Niabella yanshanensis: one gene and its partner. The protein of the gene in region 1 binds, or shares a complex with, the protein of each later gene. Links are inferred from orthologs where the notes say so. Each region holds a gene or a part of one and is shown on either strand. Other genes may lie near its edges. The genes, in order: carA and carB.

Region 1 (9,001 bases):
CTGCAAATAGGCCAGACAAGCGTATTCCCTTATAAGTTAGGCTGGTTGTAGCGCCGAATCGCAGCTTGGGCTCCCTGTCGCCGATTACAGTCCACAATGCACTGACGATGGGCAATCCGGTAGATGGATCAATTAAAACCTGTCCTGCACTATTGCGTTCGAATCCACGGCCACTTAATGTTGTAATGGGATTGCCCACTGCGATACCGTTTCTTATATTACCAGAGTTCCAGGTGTAGGCGTTATAATATTCACTGACATTAGCGGGTAAGTATAGTACTTTGGAGCGACCACTGGAACCATTCATGCCTACATTCCATGTAAGTCCTTTAGCGTTTTTGATAATATCGCCATCTATACTTGCTTCCCAGCCCCAGGTTTTGAAGGCGCCTACGTTTAATGTATTCAATACAAAACCGGTGGCATAACTCAGGCGAAATCCTTTCACAATCTGGTCTTCATTGCGGGTAGTAAAATAAGTAAAATAGGTATTGATCCTGTTGTTTAAAAAACGGGCATCAAAGCCTACTTCACGGGCTGTGGTCATTTCAGGACGCAATTGGGGGTTGGGTCCCGTAAATCCGTATTTCCATCCACCTCCGGTTAAATTGGTAGGCTCCAGCTGCGGATATATTTCCAACGGGCCTGCATCCTTACCTACCTGGGCTATTGATCCTCTAAGCTTGAAGTAGCTGATCGCCTTAATTCGCTTTATTGCTTCAAATTCGGTCAGTATCAAAGAGCCTTCAATTGCCGGGTAGAAATAAGAATTATTATTTACAGGTAAAGTTGATGACCAGTCGTTTCTACCTCTAAGTGTAACAAATGCCAGATTGTTGTATCCAAACTCAAATTGAGCCGATACGGCCTGAATACGGCGCTTGGTATTTCTTTGTCTGGATGTAATGGAAACCGGATCGGTGTTATTAATGGATTGAAAATCGGGTATAATATACTTACTTCCATTAGTAGCCAGTCTGATTATGCCATTTTCTAGCTGGTGATAGCCTACCTGACCGGCAAAAGATAATTTATTATTAAAAAACTTATTATTGTAACCCGCTAAAATATTTACCGTGGGATCAGAAAAATTAGATTGAACAAGGTCGTATCGACCCAGGCCTGCATTTCTTGCTGCATAGTAGGGATGCCAGGATGTTTCAAATGTTTGCATACCCACATCCCAGCCCACTTGACCGCGTAAGAACGTATGAGCTGTAGGAGTAATGGTAAAAGCCATATTGGAGGTAAACCTATTGGTTCGGTCGAAGTTCTTGTTCTTGTTCATTGCAAACAGAGGGTTGAGAAGATCAAGGTCAAGATAGTAGTCTGGCTTTCTCATAAGCCCGTCCAATGTTTGATAATTAGTGATGTCATCTACCATTGGCCATATCATGGCTCTGTAAAGAGGTCCGTCTGTTCCTCTCAATGCCTTGTTGTTTTCGGTTCGGGTATACTGTATTGCTGCTTCAAATTTGAGCCAATCCGTAATTTTTGCTTGGCCTGAAAGGCTAACGTTGAAACGGTCGTAGTCGGTCATTTTTATGACTCCTTTCTGGCCCAGGTAGGAAACACCACCCCTTATTGTAGCTTTATCGCTACCTGCTTCAACGGACAGGTTATGCCGTTGCTGGGTTCCTGTCTGTAAAATGGCGGCGATATTATCATATTGTGCGACGTTATCCGGATAAAGTCCCCCAAATTTTGCGGTATTATAATAGTTAGTCGTACCATATGCTCCATTGGAATACTTGGTCTGCATATCGGGCCATCCGTATGCTTTGTCCCATTTAAAGAAGTTGTTATAGGTTACTCTTCCGCTACCTGCACGTCCCTTTTTAGTGGTAATAATAATGGCTCCGTTAGATGCATCCGAGCCGTATAATGCAGCAGCAGCGGCACCTTTCAGTACTGTAATGGACGCAATGTCTTCGGGATTTACATCATTGCCGCGGGAAGAGTAATCCTGGTTACGTACAGAGTAGGTTTCGCCTCCTGCCATGCTTATTGGGTCGTAAGTTGAATTATTCATAGGCACACCATCTATCACATAAAGTGGCTGGTTATTGCCCGAAATAGAGGTGAGGTTTCTCAGCACTACAGTATTGGAGGCCCCGGGCAAACCACTGGTGGAAGTAACATTAAGACCGGGTACTCTTCCGGCAAGAGCAGAAATAAAGGATTCCCTTCCCGATTCAGCTATGGTTGCCCCATCTACCACCTGTACCGACGAGCCCACGGCTCTTCCGATCCGCTTCATACCGAATTCTGTTGTAACAACGACCTCCTCTTCTTGCTTTCCCTCGCCTTCAATCAATACCACTTCAATAATGCTTTCGTTTCCTAACGTTACCGATTTACCCTCAAAACCAATAGAGCTAAACTCTAAGGTTTGCCCTGGTTCAACAGCAATAGAGAATTTACCGTTTGGGTTGGTAGACGTAGCCCTGGTGGTACCTTTTACCATTACAGTAACTCCAGGGATCGGGGTCTTGGCAGATGACGTAACAGTTCCGGTTACTGTTTTGGTTTGTGCGGATGCAATATATGGAAGGCAACAACTCGCCATCCAAAGCAAGAGTACACTTACAATTGTTTTCCTCATAATTTTGATTTAAAAAATATAATTGTTCTGATTGTCTATATTACAGTTACGCCTGCTTCCTTAAAAGGCGTTAAAGCTTCGTTTGAAGGATCCAGCTCAGTGATCAGGTAATCGATCTTTTCTATTTTGCACACACTGATGGGCTGGTAAGTCTGCAGTTTTTCAGAGATCGTCATACAGATTACTTTAGATGCAGAATTGACCATTGCCTTCTTTATCTGAACCACTTCCCAGTCATTGTCTGTAAGGCCATGCTGGATATCAATAGCATTGGTACCTAAAAAGCACAGATCGGCATTTACATGACTGATCTTTTGTATCGCTTCGGCACCAACCGTGATCTTCGAGTCTCTTGATAATTTATCTCCAATCACTACCACATCAAGCTTTGGATGTGCCATACAAGCATTTATAACCGGAATACTCCCCGTCATAATCGTGACCTTCAATTGAGGGGGCAAAGCCCTTATCAATTCTAAAATGGTAGTACCTCCACTGGTCAGTATAAACATTCCGCTATGTATCAATTGTAGCGCTTTACTAACAATCAGCTTTTTGTGTGCCTGCGAGTAAACGTTGATTGGCGTAAACTGCACCTCATTAAAAGCCATCGACAAAGCACCCCCGTGCACCTTAATTAACTGTCCAGCCTCCGACAACTCCTGCAAATCCCTTCTTATGGTATCTTCAGAAACAGCAATTTCACTACATAAGTCTACACTCAATACTTTATTATGCAGATTGAGTTGATGCAGTATGTACGCTTGTCTCTCTTTTTTCAGCAATCGATTAAGAATTTGTTAAGGATAGCTTAAAGATAATACAGTTTCCTGCAAAAAACCGCAAAAAGCAGAAAAAATTTGCAAGTATTTTTTTGAAAATTTTCAGCAGTTTCTGCTTCAGATGATTTGTATCCATAAAAAAGCCGGGCTTCTGACAAAAGCCCGGCTTCAAATATGATGTAAGTAATATTAATTTTTCGACTCCTTAATCAGCGCAATAAAATCGTCGAATAAGTAACGGGAATCGTGTGGGCCCGGTGTGCTTTCGGGGTGATATTGAACGGAAAAAGCGGGTTTCCCTTTAACCCGTATACCTTCAATGGACTGATCATTCAGGTTGACATGGGTTACTTCCACCTTATCAGAAGTTTTGATGGATTCAGGATTAACACCAAATCCATGATTCTGGGTAGTGATCTCTGATTTACCGGTCACCAGGTTTTTTACAGGATGATTCAAGCCTCTGTGACCATGGTGCATTTTAAAGGTTTCAATACCGTTGGCCAACGCTAAAAGCTGGTGGCCTAAACAGATACCAAAAACCGGCTTCTCTTCGTTTAATATTTCCTTTACTGTATCAATCGCGTAATTCATAGCCGCGGGGTCGCCTGGGCCGTTAGAAATAAAATATCCGTCAGGATTAAAGCTCTTTACTTCTTCAAGTGAAGTTTTGGCCGGGAAAACCTTTACATGCGCACCACGCTCCACCATACAATTTAATATATTGCGTTTGGTGCCGTAATCCATTACCGCAATTTTGATTTCAGAGCCCGCATCGCCCAATTCGTAAGCCTCTTTAGTGGACACCTTGGAAGCCAGCTCCTGCCCACTCATATCCGGGGTTTCAGCGAGCTTTAATTTAAGCTCCTCTATATCAAATGTTTCAGACGAAATGATACAGTTCATAGCACCTTTGGTGCGGATATGCGCTACCAAAGCTCTTGTATCTACACCATGTATGGAAACGATATTGTTCTTTTTTAAATAAGCATCCAGCGAGCCCTCAGCTCTCTTACGTGAGTAATTTTCATTCAGGTTTTTTGCAATAACCCCCAATACTTTCACGCTATCGCTCTCTACATCTTCCGGAATTACACCGTAATTGCCCACATGCACAGCATTCATAATTACGATCTGGCCATAATAACTGGGGTCAGTAAAAACTTCCTGGTAGCCGGTCATACCTGTGTTAAAACAAATTTCACCGGTGGTTGTACCAATTGCCCCAAAGGCAAATCCTTCGGCAACGGTTCCATCTTCTAACAATAAAATAGCGCGGGATTGTGTTTCGGACATGAATTTTTTTTATTGTGGGCCCAACTTAGTGCTGCTATCAGCGATTTTGCGTCGCACCCTTGTACTGATGAATAAATTTCAACAAAAAATCGCGCAAAAATAAGGCTAAAAAATCAGATATTGAAAGGGTGGCCCATTATTTATTTGGAGCGCGTAATTAGCTGCCTTTTGTCATTGCCTGGCGTTTCATTTCGGCGGCCAGGTTATGGCCCAGGTATCGTTCAATCAGCGAATGTACCCCGTAAATCACCGGCGTCATCATGATTGCCACAACAAATTTGTATATATAATTACCTACACAGATCGCCATTACAAGGTTCAGGCTCCAGGGCTCGCCCTGGTTACCCGATACACGGGGGCCTATATAAAAAGCTATAAAAAGCACTACAAAGCTGTCAATCAGTTGCGATACCAGGGTTGATCCGGTTGCCCGCAGCCAGATGGCTTTTTCCCCCGTCATTCGCTTAATGCTATGAAACACAAGTACATCTAATATTTGACCTATTAAAAACGCCGCTAAAGAACCGATAATGATCCAGGACCCCTGCCCCAGTATCACCCGGTAGGCCTCGTTGGCGTTGTTAATTTGCTGATTTTTATAATTACCTACCCAGAAGTCGGCCGGTGTTAACCCAATAGCACCCTGGAACATAATAAACGTGTAGGCGATGAGTGCCGCAGCTAAAAAAGATAAGAACCTTACGCCTTTTACACCGTAGTATTCATTAATGATGTCCGTCATGATAAATACAACCGGCCAGAGTAATACGCCGGCGGTAAGATTAAATGAAAAAGGATTGCCAAAGATGCTGAGATGGAAGGGGGCGATGCCTATCGTTTTCTCCAATGAAAAGAGTTTTACGCCAATTACCTCGGCAATGATGGCATTGGCAATAAAAAAGCCTCCCAACAAAATGAAAAGCCTCGTGGGTTTATCGTTGATTATAGTACGGATCATTAAAATAAAAGGTAAAAATTAAGAAAATAAAAAGCATAATTATATTAGAGATCATCAGCCAGCGGGGTACAAATTGACCTGGTTTTCTTCCGGTAATTGTTAAGATGAGATAAAAAATACCTGTTAATGGAAGGAGGAGCATTGCCAATCCGTACCCGGCCATGATAACAGTAGAGGCAAATCCTTGATGCTCACTCCAGGAAGTAAAAAGAAGAGAAAAAGCCAATAACATGAAAAGTCCGCATAAAAAGGAGACCCGGGACAAAAATATTAACCAACGCATAAGCGAATTTATCCGGCAAATTTATTATTATTTTTAGCCCGGATGAACGCTGCGGAAATTTTTCAGGATTATATTTATTTTGTAAAAGACTGAAAAATTTCGGCAGTGTTTCATATAAAATAGTATTAATTTGCTCAACAGCCACAAAGACACAAAGGCTCAATGCAATTAGTATTGATACCATTAGATTCAGATACTGAAAACTTAGGTCGTAAAACCGTTAATATCGCCTATAAAATACATAAGGCGTTAGGCCCTGGTTTGTTAGAATCGGTGTAAGAGAAATGTTTTTGTTATAAATTGAGAAAAGAAGGTATCCCATTTGTCTATCAGCAAAAAGTGCCTATCGTTTATGATGGAGTAGTGTTTGCTGAAGGGCTGAGACTGGATATATTAGTGAATAATAAAATAATACTTGAATTAAAAGCACGTGAAGAATATAACTCGGTTTGGGAGGCTCAACTTTTAAGTTATCTTAAACTTACGGATACAAGATTAGGATGTATCATCAATTTTTCAGTTCCTCTTATTAAGAATGGCATTAAAAGGATGGTATTGTAACTTAATTATTACTTTGCGTCTTAGTGTCTTCGTGGCAATTAAAAATACAATATGAATAATCTTTGGCTGAAGAAAGTACTACCACATGTGTTGGCAATCCTGGTTTTTTTAGTAGTAGCCGTGTTGTTTTGTAAACCTGTGTTGGATGGCAAGACCTTAAACCAGCATGACACGGGTATAGAAGGGTGGCGTGGTTCCGCACAAAATGCTTTTGATGTAAAAGAAAAGACAGGCACGATGCCGCTATGGAGCACCACTGTTTTTAGTGGGATGCCTAATTACCAGATTGCCATGGAAGGAAAAAGCGCTTTGCCTGTGGATTTAAACAAAGTGTTTGGTTTGGGCCTGCCCAAGCCCATGAACTTTTTCTTTATCGCCTGCGTGTGCTTTTATATTTTATGCGTGGTGTTGCGATTTAACCCGGTGACAGGCATTCTGGGCGGATTGGCATTTGCTTATTCCACCTACAATCCGCTTATCGTAAGTGCAGGCCACGAAACCAAAATGATGACCATTGCTTACATGCCTTTTTTGCTGGCAGGGCTTTTACTTATTTTTAATAAACGCTACTGGATTGGGTTGGCAGTAGCTACCTTGGGCGCTACACTGGTGTTGATGGCTAATCACCCGCAGATAGCATATTATTTCTTTATGATCGCAGGCGCTGTTACGATTGGTTATGTTGTTGTTTGGATCAGGAATAAAGATTTTAAGCACCTGGCTATATCATTTGGATTAAGTGCAGTGGCTGCATTGGTGGGGCTGGGTTGCTATTCCCTGGCCTTTTTAACCACTAAAGAGTATAAAGAGTACACCATGCGTGGCGGTAAGAGCGTTGAAATAAAAGGTAACGAAGTAAAAGCCGTAAATACAAAAGGATTGGATCCTGATTATGCCATGAGTTATAGCATGAGTATGATTGAGCCCATCATTATGTTTATGCCCAAGGCGGTAGGCGGCAGCAGTGGCACCACTTTAAAGGAAGATTCAAAAGTAATTGAAAAATTAGCCGCAGCAGGTGTTCCCGAAATGCAGGCCGCCCAATTTGCAAGCCAATTCCCCGCTTATTGGGGGGGGATGGTTTCGCCGGAGTATTCAGGTGGTCCAGCATATATTGGAGCTGTTATATTTATTTTGGCGATTATAGGATTTGTAATAGTGAAAAATCAATTAAAGTGGCCGCTTCTTATCATATCTGTATTGGCAATAATGATGAGTTGGGGTAAATACTTTTTCGGATTCAATGAAATTTTATTGAACTCACTACCGCTGTACAACAGTTTCAGGGCTCCATCAATGGCCTTGGTTATTTGCCAGCTTACCTTGCCTTTAATGGCGGTAATCACCGTTTATAGCTTGTTTTTTGAAAAGAATTCCGGAGACTTCTTAAAAGAAAATTTCAAGAAGATATTATATACATTAGGTGGCATTACTGCGGTACTGGCATTATTATACATCGGACAAGGGTATTCTTCTGCAATTGATGAGCAAATTATACAAATGCAAATAGATCCTAACGGTGGCGATACTTTGAACCGAGCCATTATTGCGGGAATGAAGGCAGACCGGCAAAGCCTGTTTGGTGCGCAGGTAATGAGGGCGGTGCTATTTATGGCGCTGGTGCTGGGTGCGGTATATGCAGTGTTGAAAAACATGATCAGGCCAGCTGTAGCAGTTGCGGTTTTAGCAGCCATCAGTATCATAGACCTTTGGGTTGTAGATAAGCAATATTTTAGTGATGATCATTATGTTGCTAAAGACGAAATTGCCAACCAAATTGAAGCACCTACAGCAATAGACCAGGAGATCTTTAAAGATAAAGACCCGCATTTCAGGGTGTTTGATGTAGCGGGGATGGACAAGAACCGGGTGTCTTATTTCCATCGCTCTGCACTGGGGTATTCAGCAGTTAAGTTGCGGGTATACCAGGATATCATCGAGCGATATTTTGCGGGAGCTCCTAATGAGCAGATCCTGAATGCACTTGATGTACGTTACATTATTACCAGGGATGAAAGCGGGCAGGAGCGTCTTGTTCCCAATCCGAATGCTTATGGCGCTGCCTGGTTTGTAAAAGCTGTAAAGCCCGTTGCCACAGAGGTAGAAGAGCTGCAAGCGATAGGTAGCACTAATTTGAAAGATACAGCCATTGTTCCTCAAAGTGCTTTAAAGTCAGGAAGCAATTTAACGGCGGATTCAACATCTTCTGTTGCGCTTATAAAATATACCAATGATGAAATAGAGTATAATGCCAGTAGTGCTACGGGGGGCTTTGTTGTATTGAGTGAAGTATATTACCCTGCAGGATGGAACGCCTACATAGATGGAAAGCAAACGGATATTGTAAAAACGAATTATTTTATGCGCGGTCTTGTGGTTCCCCAGGGGAAGCATACCATAAAGCTTGTTTTTGAACCTGAAACTGTGAAGCGTGGCATGAGCATCTCTTACCTGAGCTCCTGGTTGCTGATCATTTTGGTATTAGGAGGTTTCTTTATGCAATGGTGGGTTGACAA
Region 2 (9,558 bases), 530 kb from region 1 along the record:
TTGCAACCCAATGACAATAAAGAAACATACAAAGATTAAGAAACATCCGTAATGGAAGGTTGTAGTTTTTGTGTGTGTAACATAAATTTTTTAACAGGCCTTCCGTAAATACGGAAGGCTTTTTTTATATCTAAAACCAAAAAATAAAAAAATGAAAGTTGCAGTAGTGGGCGCCACCGGCCTTGTGGGCACCAAAATGTTGCAGGTATTGGCCGAAAGAAACTTTCCGGTTACGGAACTCGTTCCGGTAGCGTCTGAAAGAAGCGTAGGTAAAGAAGTAGAGTTTAAAGGAAAAAAATATAAAATAGTGAGCATGGCGGACGGTATCGCAGCAAAACCTGCTGTGGCATTATTTTCTGCCGGTGGAGGTACTTCTACAGAATGGGCGCCCCAATTTGCTGCTGCGGGTATTACCGTGGTTGATAACTCATCTGCCTGGAGAATGGATCCGTCTAAACCATTGATCGTACCTGAGATCAATGCAGATATCCTGACCACCAATGACAAAATTATCGCCAACCCCAACTGCTCTACGATCCAGATGGTCGTTGCACTGCAGCCTTTACACAAAGCGTACAAAATTAAACGCGTGGTAGTTTCCACCTACCAGAGCGTAACGGGTACCGGTGTTAAAGCGGTAGATCAACTGATGGGTGAAAGAAACAATGCCAGCGAATATCCGATGGCTTATAAATACCCTATCGATTTAAATGTTATTCCGCAAATTGATGTGTTCACCGACAATGGGTATACCAAAGAAGAAATGAAAATGGTGAATGAAACCAAAAAGATCATGCGCGACGATAATATTAAAGTGACAGCGACTACTGTTCGGATACCTGTAATGGGGGGTCATAGCGAAAGCGTGAATGTTGAATTTGAAAATGAATTTGAACTGGCAGAAGTAAGAAACCTGTTAGAATCAGCTCCTGGTGTAGTAGTAGTAGACGACCTGCCCAACCAGCAATACCCGATGCCAAAGGACGCACATGAAAAAGACGAGGTTTTTGTAGGCCGCATCCGCCGCGATGAAACACAGCCTAAAACATTAAATATGTGGATCGTGAGTGACAACCTGCGTAAGGGTGCGGCTACTAATGCCGTTCAGGTAGCTGAGTACCTGGTAGCTAACAACCTGATATAAGTTTTATTTATAACAGTCTTATAAAAGCCGGAGGTTATCAACCGCCGGCTTTTATTTTCTCAGGCGATAACGAACCCTTATAATATGGATTTAACTTTTTAAGGTTAAGCGCATCCTAAAAATGAAGTAAATTGCATATATGGACAACATTTTAAATGAACCAGCGCCAGCCTATCAAAAAGCCTTTTATACAATGTCCGAATACCTGGAAATGGAAAAGGCTTCTGATACCAAGCATGAGTTTTTCCAGGGAGGAGTGTTTGCTTTGGCCGGAGCCGGAAGACGGCACAATGTGATTTCTAAGAATATGTCTGGCGAGTTATATACAGCGCTGAAAGGCAAGTCCTGCCAACCTTATGGCAGCGATCTGCGTATCCATATCCCGGAAAATACATTATTTACTTATCCCGATATCTCGGTTATCTGTGGAGAGATTACTGCTTCGAAAGAAGATGAAGACACCGCAGTGCTTCCTACAGTTCTTATTGAGATCCTGTCTCCATCCACAAAAAACTACGACCGCGGCGGAAAATTTAAATTATACAGGGATATTCCAACATTAAAAGAATATATACTTATAGATAGTGAATCAATAAATATAGAATGCTTCAGGTTGAATGCCGGCGGGCATTGGGAACTGGAAGAGTACAAAACACCTGAGAACACGTTAACGATTGAATCACTAAACGTGTCTATCAACATCAGGGATATTTATAACGGCACCCAGATGCCTGCTTAAAAATTTTATAAATGATTACCTCAATCATTGAACCCAGCAATGATCTCTTCTGCGTGCTGCTTGCTTTTAGGCTTCAGGATGATTTTTTTGATAACACTTTTTTCATCAATTAAAAAAGTAGTGCGATATACACCCATATACTTATGACCAAACATTTGCTTCTCCCCCCACACACCATATTTCTCTAATATTTTATGACCAGTATCCGCAATCAATGGAAATGGCAGTGAATTACGTTGTTCAAATCGTTTGTGTTTGGCCGCATCGTCAGGACTAACCCCAACTATTTCAATACCATGTTGCCGGAGCAATGCAAAATTATCCCTAAGATTACAGGCCTGTATAGTACAGGTTGGGGTCAGATCCTGGGGGTAAAAGTATAAGGCAAGCTTTCTTCCTTTGTATTCTGATAAAGATATTTTGTTGCCATCCTGATCTTTGCCTGTAAATGCCGGTGCCTTCTGCCCTTCTTTTAAATGTGTAGCCATGAAGCGATTGCTGATTTGTTTATTGCTGATTGACGATTTTATTTCTTCTTCGTTGTGCTGCTGGTTTTAGAGGCACTGCTTTTTGTTGCAGCCTTCCTGACAGTTGTTTTAGAAGCAGTAGCTGTCTTTTTCGTTGTTACCTGCTTAGTCGTGCTTTCTTTTTTTGCCGAACTGCTTTTGGTAGCTGTTGATGTTTTTTTGGCCGAAGACTTTCCAGATGTTTTGGCCGTTGTTTTCGATGTTTTATAAGCCGACGTTGCAAGCTTTTTCGAATCTGTTTTCTTTGCAGCTGTAGTTTTTGCACTTGTCTTTTTAGCGGTTACAGCCGTTCTGTTAACAACCGGTTCAGGCTTTTCTTCTAAAAGATTAGAGTTAGAAGCCTTTGTTGCGGCCGGAGGATTGATGCCCCTCACAAACTGCCAACTCCTGCGTGTTACATTTCCGGCAACATCGGTTACTATTACCGTCAACTCATGCTGACCTGCTGTAATTCGTCCATCAGAAAAATGATAGATCCAGGTACGGCCTTTATCGTTGGTGAATCGCAGCCACTTGCCATCCACTTCTGCCCTGAAATCTGCAATGCCATAATTATCGGTTGGAGTAAAAGTAATTCTGGTTGCCTTATTCAGATTGACTACCTCACCGCTCCCTAATGCATTAACAGACGGGGGTGCGTTATCAATAAAAGCCTCAAAAGTTCCGAAATCCCGGAATTGCGCTGTCAGCCACTCGCCATTCCATACGGCTTTGCGCACTGTTGTGTTTTTACCTACCCGCTTAATAACAATCTTGTTTCTATTTTCGGGGCTAATGTATTTATCTGGCTTTATTCTTACTTCATAGTTACTATGAACCGGAATATAGGTCTCGCCTAATTTGTGCCTCGCCGATACGCTGTTTAAGGCGGCAGAGGGTGCGCTTGAATACCCCGTATTCATTTTATCGTAAATAGCATTCAATGGCATATTGGCTTCAAATGAAGCCCGGCTCAAGCGATTAGGTCTTCCGGCCTGCCACTCGTACGGCTTTACCGGCGGAGCAGCAGCACCATTATTCCTGATGTTGAAATGAATTGTTGATTGATTGCCATTAGCGTCGGCCACATCTATTTGTACGGTATGCGTTAGGGTATCATTGAGAGATACCAGGTTGTTCGGCCCCAGGTCATAATATACGCCACTTAAATCGCCCGGTAATTTAGAGGTATGCTGCATCCAGCTGCCGCCGGTGCTCACCATTTTATAATCTACCTGGCAGTTCATATAACGGCTATCCGGATAATCGATGCTATCAATATAAAAACTGCTTTTTTCTACACCATCTACAAAAAGCCTCGCGCTGTAAATGCCATCCTGGTTGCCGGTACCATTACGGGTATCATAAGCCTGTATGGAAAAGCTCAATTTATTTAAACTGGTGTTGATGACGCCTCCGGCTACTGAATATGCGCCGCCTGTTTTTGTTAATTTATACTGGGACGGCGTTTGATCATATACTGAATTATTGCGGTCGTACATGGCCAGCTTAATAACAGTTGGTGCAATATTATCAACAATAGGAGTGCCGAATAAAGTGGGATTCAACCTCCGTGCCGAGCGGGTATCTATTACTTCCCAGTGCACATGCGGCCCGCCAGAGCCTCCGGTTGTACCGCTGAAAGAAATAAAATCACCCTTCTTTACCGGGAATTGGCCCGGCGGAATCGTCAAAGCCGTTGGCCAGGACTCGGTTTTATATTGATGCTCCGTAACATATCTTTCAAGATCGTCTCTGAAATCATTGAGATGGCCATACAAAGTTGAAGTACCGTTGGGATGTGTGATGATAATCCACCGGCCCCAGCTCAGCGGCTCAATTCCAACAAAGGAGATATAACCATCTGCCGCTGCATAAACATTCTGATTCACCACCTGGTTGGTACGCACATCCAGCCCCATATGCCAGTGATTGGATCTTAGTTCACCCATATTAGCTACGATATCAGGCTTCAAATTGGTTACCCACCTGAAGTATCCCTGTGGGTACACAGGCTTCTTGTATAATTGGCCAAAAGATGCAAATCCGGTCAATAAAATCCCTAACAGCATGAAATTTTTCTTCGACATGCGCCAAAAATAACGAAACCGTTTAAATAGCTTCCTGGTGTCACTGTGTAATAACTTTATGTTTACATCTTTACGAATAGTTTTGCCAAACTAAAATTCCGGTACTATGCGTTGTTTCGTTCTCGGCCTGTTGGTGTTATGTGCTTTGGGGGTTAATGGCCAATCGGTCAAACCGGTAACACCAGACTGGCATTACCTGGATTATAAAACCGACGGGTACCTGGGCATTAGCCTGCAACAAGCTTATGATTTACTCAAAAACAAAAAAAGCACACCCGTAATTGTTGCCGTTATAGATAGCGGCATAGATACTTTACAACCCGACCTAAAACCTGTCCTCTGGACCAACCCGAAAGAAATTCCTAATAATAAATCAGATGATGACGGCAATGGCCTGGTAGATGATTATTATGGCTGGAATTTTTTAGGCGCACCGGATGGTGAAAACCTGGCCATGAGTATTAGTGATGAATACCGCACTTTTTACCGGTTTAAGGCTGTATTTGAAAACAAAACGCAAAAACAGATCCCCGATTCGCTAAGCTGGCAATACCAACAATGGATAAGCGCCAAAGCGAGGCTGGAGGAGGGTTTTAATGATGCTCAAAAGGTAATTGGCGCCGTCCGCAAGAATTTCAGCCTGATATCCGATGCCAATACCGCCATGCAGCAGGTTACCGGAAAAGAAGTTTTTTTTATAAAAGACCTGGATAGCCTGGAATCCAATCCTTCAGTCAAAGATCTTGTCAGCTTGTGGCGGAATCTTTTGAGCGAGCAACCATCTGGCAATAACCAGGCGCTAATGAAGGATTTTGGTAATTATAAACAGAGTTTGGAAGACGATTTGATCAAATTGACCACACCACCGGACGAAGCCCGAAATAATTTATTAAAAGACAACGGCTATGATATCAACGCTATTCATTATGGCAATCATAATTTAACTACCCATAGCGGTTATCATGGTACCAGCGTTAGCAGCATTATTGGCGCGGTACGTAATAATAAGGAAGGCATAGACGGCATTGCCGATAACGTAAAAATTATGATGATACGGGGAATCCTTGGTAAAGACGAATTTGATAAGGATGTAGCTTTGTCAATTAGATATGCAGTTGACCATGGCGCTAAGGTGATTAATATGAGTTTCGGAAAATACATTTCCCCGGACAAGCGCTGGGTAGACGAGGCCATTGCATATGCATTATCAAAGGATGTGGTGTTAGTACACGGGTCGGGGAACGATGCATCGGATAACGATGTAACTGCTAACTATCCCAGTTCGTATACTATTGGAGGCAAACTGCTGCCCAATGTAATACAGGTAGGCGCCAGCGGCGACGAAAGCCTGGGCCGGCTTGTAGCTTCATTTAGTAATTATGGTAAAAAAACGGTAGATGTATTTGCACCCGGTGTGCAAATTCGCTGTGCTATTGCAGGCAAGGGCACCGAAATTTCGAGCGGTACCAGCTTATCAAGTCCCATTGTAGCGGGAATAGCGGCTTTACTGCGATCCTATTTCCCCCATTTAACCGCCACAGAGGTGGTAAATATTATAAAAGAGTCGGGAACCATTCCCTCTGAAAAAGTATTGATGCCGGGCGATGATAAGAAGCTGGTCGCACTTAGCGAGCTCTGCTCAACCGGAAAAATTGTGAATGCGGCGAATGCGGTAAAGCTGGCAATAGAGAATTAATAAGGTAGCGGGCCTGCTGCCACCTGTACCGCAGTGAAAGTGCTTGCGACGCAATATTGACGCCACTTGCTTGGCGCTGGTATTAAATTTCTAAAAAATTGGTCATTTCAGTCATTTTTTATCCCCTCTTTCCTACCAAACCCGTACTTTTGCGCAATTTGTTTTTTTAGGTAAAAAGGAAAATAAAAAAATGCCCAAGGATACATCCATAAAATCAGTTTTGATTATCGGCTCCGGCCCCATTATTATCGGACAAGCTTGTGAATTTGACTACTCTGGTACACAAGCCGCCCGCAGTTTACGCGAAGAAGGTATTAAAGTAATACTGATCAACAGTAACCCCGCCACCATCATGACAGACCCTATGATGGCGGATAAAGTATACCTGTTACCGCTTACCGTTGAAAGCATTGAGCAGATACTTCAGGAAAATGACATCGACGCCGTATTGCCGACCATGGGCGGGCAAACAGCGTTAAACCTGGCTAAAGAAGCCGAGGAGCTGGGCATCTGGCAGCAATACAATGTACGCCTGATTGGTGTGGATATTAAAGCTATTGATAAAGCAGAAGATCGCGAAAAGTTCCGCCAGTGGATGATTCAATTAGGAGTGCCGGTAGCAACTGCCAAAACGGCCAACTCTTTCCTGGAAGGAAAAGAATTTGCGCAGGAAATAGGGTTCCCGCTGGTCATTCGTCCTTCATTTACCCTGGGTGGTACCGGTGGTGGATTTGTACACGACAAAGACGAGCTGGACGAAGCCCTCAACCGGGGTTTACAGGCATCACCCATCCACGAAGTATTAGTGGAGCAGGCAGTATTAGGATGGAAAGAATTTGAATTAGAGCTATTACGTGATAATGCGGATAATGTATGTATTATATGTACGGTAGAGAACTTTGACCCGATGGGTGTTCATACAGGGGACTCCATCACGGTAGCGCCGGCCATGACCTTAAGTGATACCGGTATGCAGCTGATGCGTAATACTGCCATCATGATGATGCGCGACCTGGGTAACTTTGCGGGTGGTTGTAACGTACAGTTCTCCATGAGCCCGACTACTGAGGAAATCATTGCGATTGAGATTAACCCTCGCGTAAGCCGTTCGTCGGCTCTGGCATCTAAAGCTACCGGTTATCCCATTGCAAAAATTGCTGCAAAACTAGCTATTGGTTATAACCTGGATGAGCTGGAAAACCAGATCACCAAAACCACTTCGGCTTATTTTGAACCCGCACTCGACTATGTAATTGTAAAGATTCCCCGCTGGAACTTTGATAAGTTTAAAGGCGCTAATGATACTTTAGGCCTTCAAATGAAAAGTGTGGGTGAGGTGATGGCTATCGGCCGCAGCTTTAATGAAGCCGTACAGAAAGCCTGCCAGAGCCTGGAGAATAACGCGATTGGCTTAGGCTATTATGGTAAAAGTCTCATGCATGGCGAGGAGTTACTGGAATATATCAAGACTCCGAAATGGGACCGGATCTTCCGGATCAAAGACGCCCTGATGGCGGGTGTATCTGTAGGTACTATTTCTAAAGCTACCAATGGTATTGATCGCTGGTTCTTGTCTGAAATACAGAAATTGTGCGTAATTGAGAAAAAACTAACTGAATTAGGGTTAGACGATCTGAATACCGATATCATCCGCGAAGCGAAAGTAAATGGCTTTAGTGATGCGCAAATTGCGGCTTTAGTAGGTGCTGAAGAGGACGACGTATATGCAAAACGCAAAACCCTAGGTATCAATCGTGTATATAAAATGGTGGACACCTGTAGCGCCGAGTTTGAGGCAAAGACACCTTATTTCTACAGTACTTTTGACAGTCCCAGCATATCTTTTGGCACCGATGGATTAACACATAACGAATCAAAACTTACTGATAAGAAAAAGGTCATTGTATTGGGTAGCGGTCCCAACCGCATCGGGCAGGGTATTGAATTTGACTACTGCTGTGTACACGGTTTGCTGGCAATTAAAGAAGCCGGATACGAAGCGATCATGATGAACTGTAACCCTGAAACAGTAAGTACAGACTTCGATATGGCCGATAAACTATACTTCGAGCCGGTATACTGGGAGCATGTCCGAGAACTGATCGAATATGAAAAACCAGCTGGTGTTATTGTTCAGCTGGGTGGACAAACCGCCCTGAAGCTGGCTGAAAAGATCAAAGAAATGGGCGTGGAGATCATCGGTACTTCTTTTGATAACATGGATATTGCTGAAGATCGTGGCCGTTTTAGCGATATGCTGAAAGAGCTTAAAATACCTTACCCGGATTATGGAACTGCATGGACCGTAGATGAAGCAGTGGAAGTAGCCAACCGTGTGGGCTACCCTGTATTGGTCCGCCCTTCGTACGTACTGGGTGGTCAGCGCATGCGGATCGTAATTAATGATGAAGAAGTTGAGAAAGCAGTAATCAGCCTGCTGAAACATATTCCGGGCAATAAGATCCTGATCGACCATTTCCTGGATCGTTGCCAGGAGGCAGAAGTAGATGCCATTTTCGATGGTGAAAACTTCCACGTAATGGGCGTAATGGAGCATATTGAGCCCGCAGGTATCCATAGTGGCGACAGCCACGCCATGTTACCGGCCTTCAACCTTTCCCCGATGGAAGTAACCACCATGGAGCACTACGCGGAAAAGATTGCAAGGGCCTTGAACATTAAAGGTCTGATCAATATACAGTTTGCAATTAAAGATGGTAATGTTTACGTGATCGAGGCGAATCCACGTGCTTCACGTACCACACCATTTATTGCCAAAGCCTACCAGATTCCTTATTTGAACATTGCCACTAAAGTAATGCTGGGCGCCAATAAACTGACCGACTTCAAATTTGAAAAGAAATTGAACGGGTTTGCGATCAAAGAACCTGTATTCAGCTTTAACAAATTCCCCGGCGTGAATAAAGAGTTAGGCCCTGAAATGAAAAGTACGGGTGAAGCCATCCGCTTTATTAAAGATCTGAAAGATCCTTATTTCAGACAGCTTTATAAAGACAGGAGCATGTTCCTGAGTAAATAATCATCATGCTACTTATTCCAAAGTCCTTGCAAACGCAGGGACTTTTCTTTTTGATTGATACCGCGTAGCCCATCAACTAAGCATTATCTTCGCCGTATGAATTCATTAAATGAACAGGTAGTACTCGTTGATAGAAATGACAACCGTATTGGATTAATGGAGAAATTGGAAGCGCATGAAAAAGGCCTGCTTCACCGTGCCTTTTCGGTACTCCTGTTCAACAATCAAAAGGAATTGCTTTTACAGCAAAGAGCATTTGATAAGTATCACTGCGGCGGCCTGTGGACGAACACCTGCTGCAGTCACCCTCACCCGGGGGAAGACGTAAAAGATGCAGCGCTGC

What was found.
Region 2: the proteins of carA (region 1) and carB are in contact, whole or in part, in a solved structure (PDB 1KEE), measured with the Escherichia coli proteins. The link is inferred for Niabella yanshanensis from one-to-one orthologs.

What each region holds. Positions count from the first base shown.
Region 1 is NZ_CP139960.1:4,048,842-4,057,842, forward strand. The notes cover bases 2,631-5,504. They hold carA (glutamine-hydrolyzing carbamoyl-phosphate synthase small subunit), read right to left. Parts: upstream 4,684-5,504; coding sequence 3,577-4,683; downstream 2,631-3,576. Other genes in these bases: U0035_RS16790 (DeoR/GlpR family DNA-binding transcription regulator), read right to left, coding at 2,641-3,390; U0035_RS16800 (queuosine precursor transporter), read right to left, coding at 4,841-5,504. Outside these bases: U0035_RS16785 (SusC/RagA family TonB-linked outer membrane protein), read right to left, coding at 1-2,605; more of U0035_RS16800, read right to left, coding at 5,505-5,641; U0035_RS16810 (YfhO family protein), read left to right, coding at 6,537-9,001. UniProt on the Escherichia coli protein: Small subunit of the glutamine-dependent carbamoyl phosphate synthetase (CPSase).
Region 2 is NZ_CP139960.1:3,520,096-3,529,653, reverse strand. What follows is about bases 5,985-9,415. They hold carB (carbamoyl-phosphate synthase large subunit), read left to right. Parts: upstream 5,985-6,365; coding sequence 6,366-9,215; downstream 9,216-9,415. Other genes in these bases: idi (isopentenyl-diphosphate Delta-isomerase), read left to right, coding at 9,312-9,415; U0035_RS14690 (S8 family serine peptidase), read left to right, coding at 5,985-6,175. In the rest of the region: U0035_RS14710 (aspartate-semialdehyde dehydrogenase), read left to right, coding at 152-1,144; U0035_RS14705 (Uma2 family endonuclease), read left to right, coding at 1,284-1,883; bcp (thioredoxin-dependent thiol peroxidase), read right to left, coding at 1,904-2,371; U0035_RS14695 (peptidoglycan DD-metalloendopeptidase family protein), read right to left, coding at 2,410-4,479; more of U0035_RS14690, read left to right, coding at 4,586-5,984; more of idi, read left to right, coding at 9,416-9,558. UniProt on the Escherichia coli protein: Large subunit of the glutamine-dependent carbamoyl phosphate synthetase (CPSase).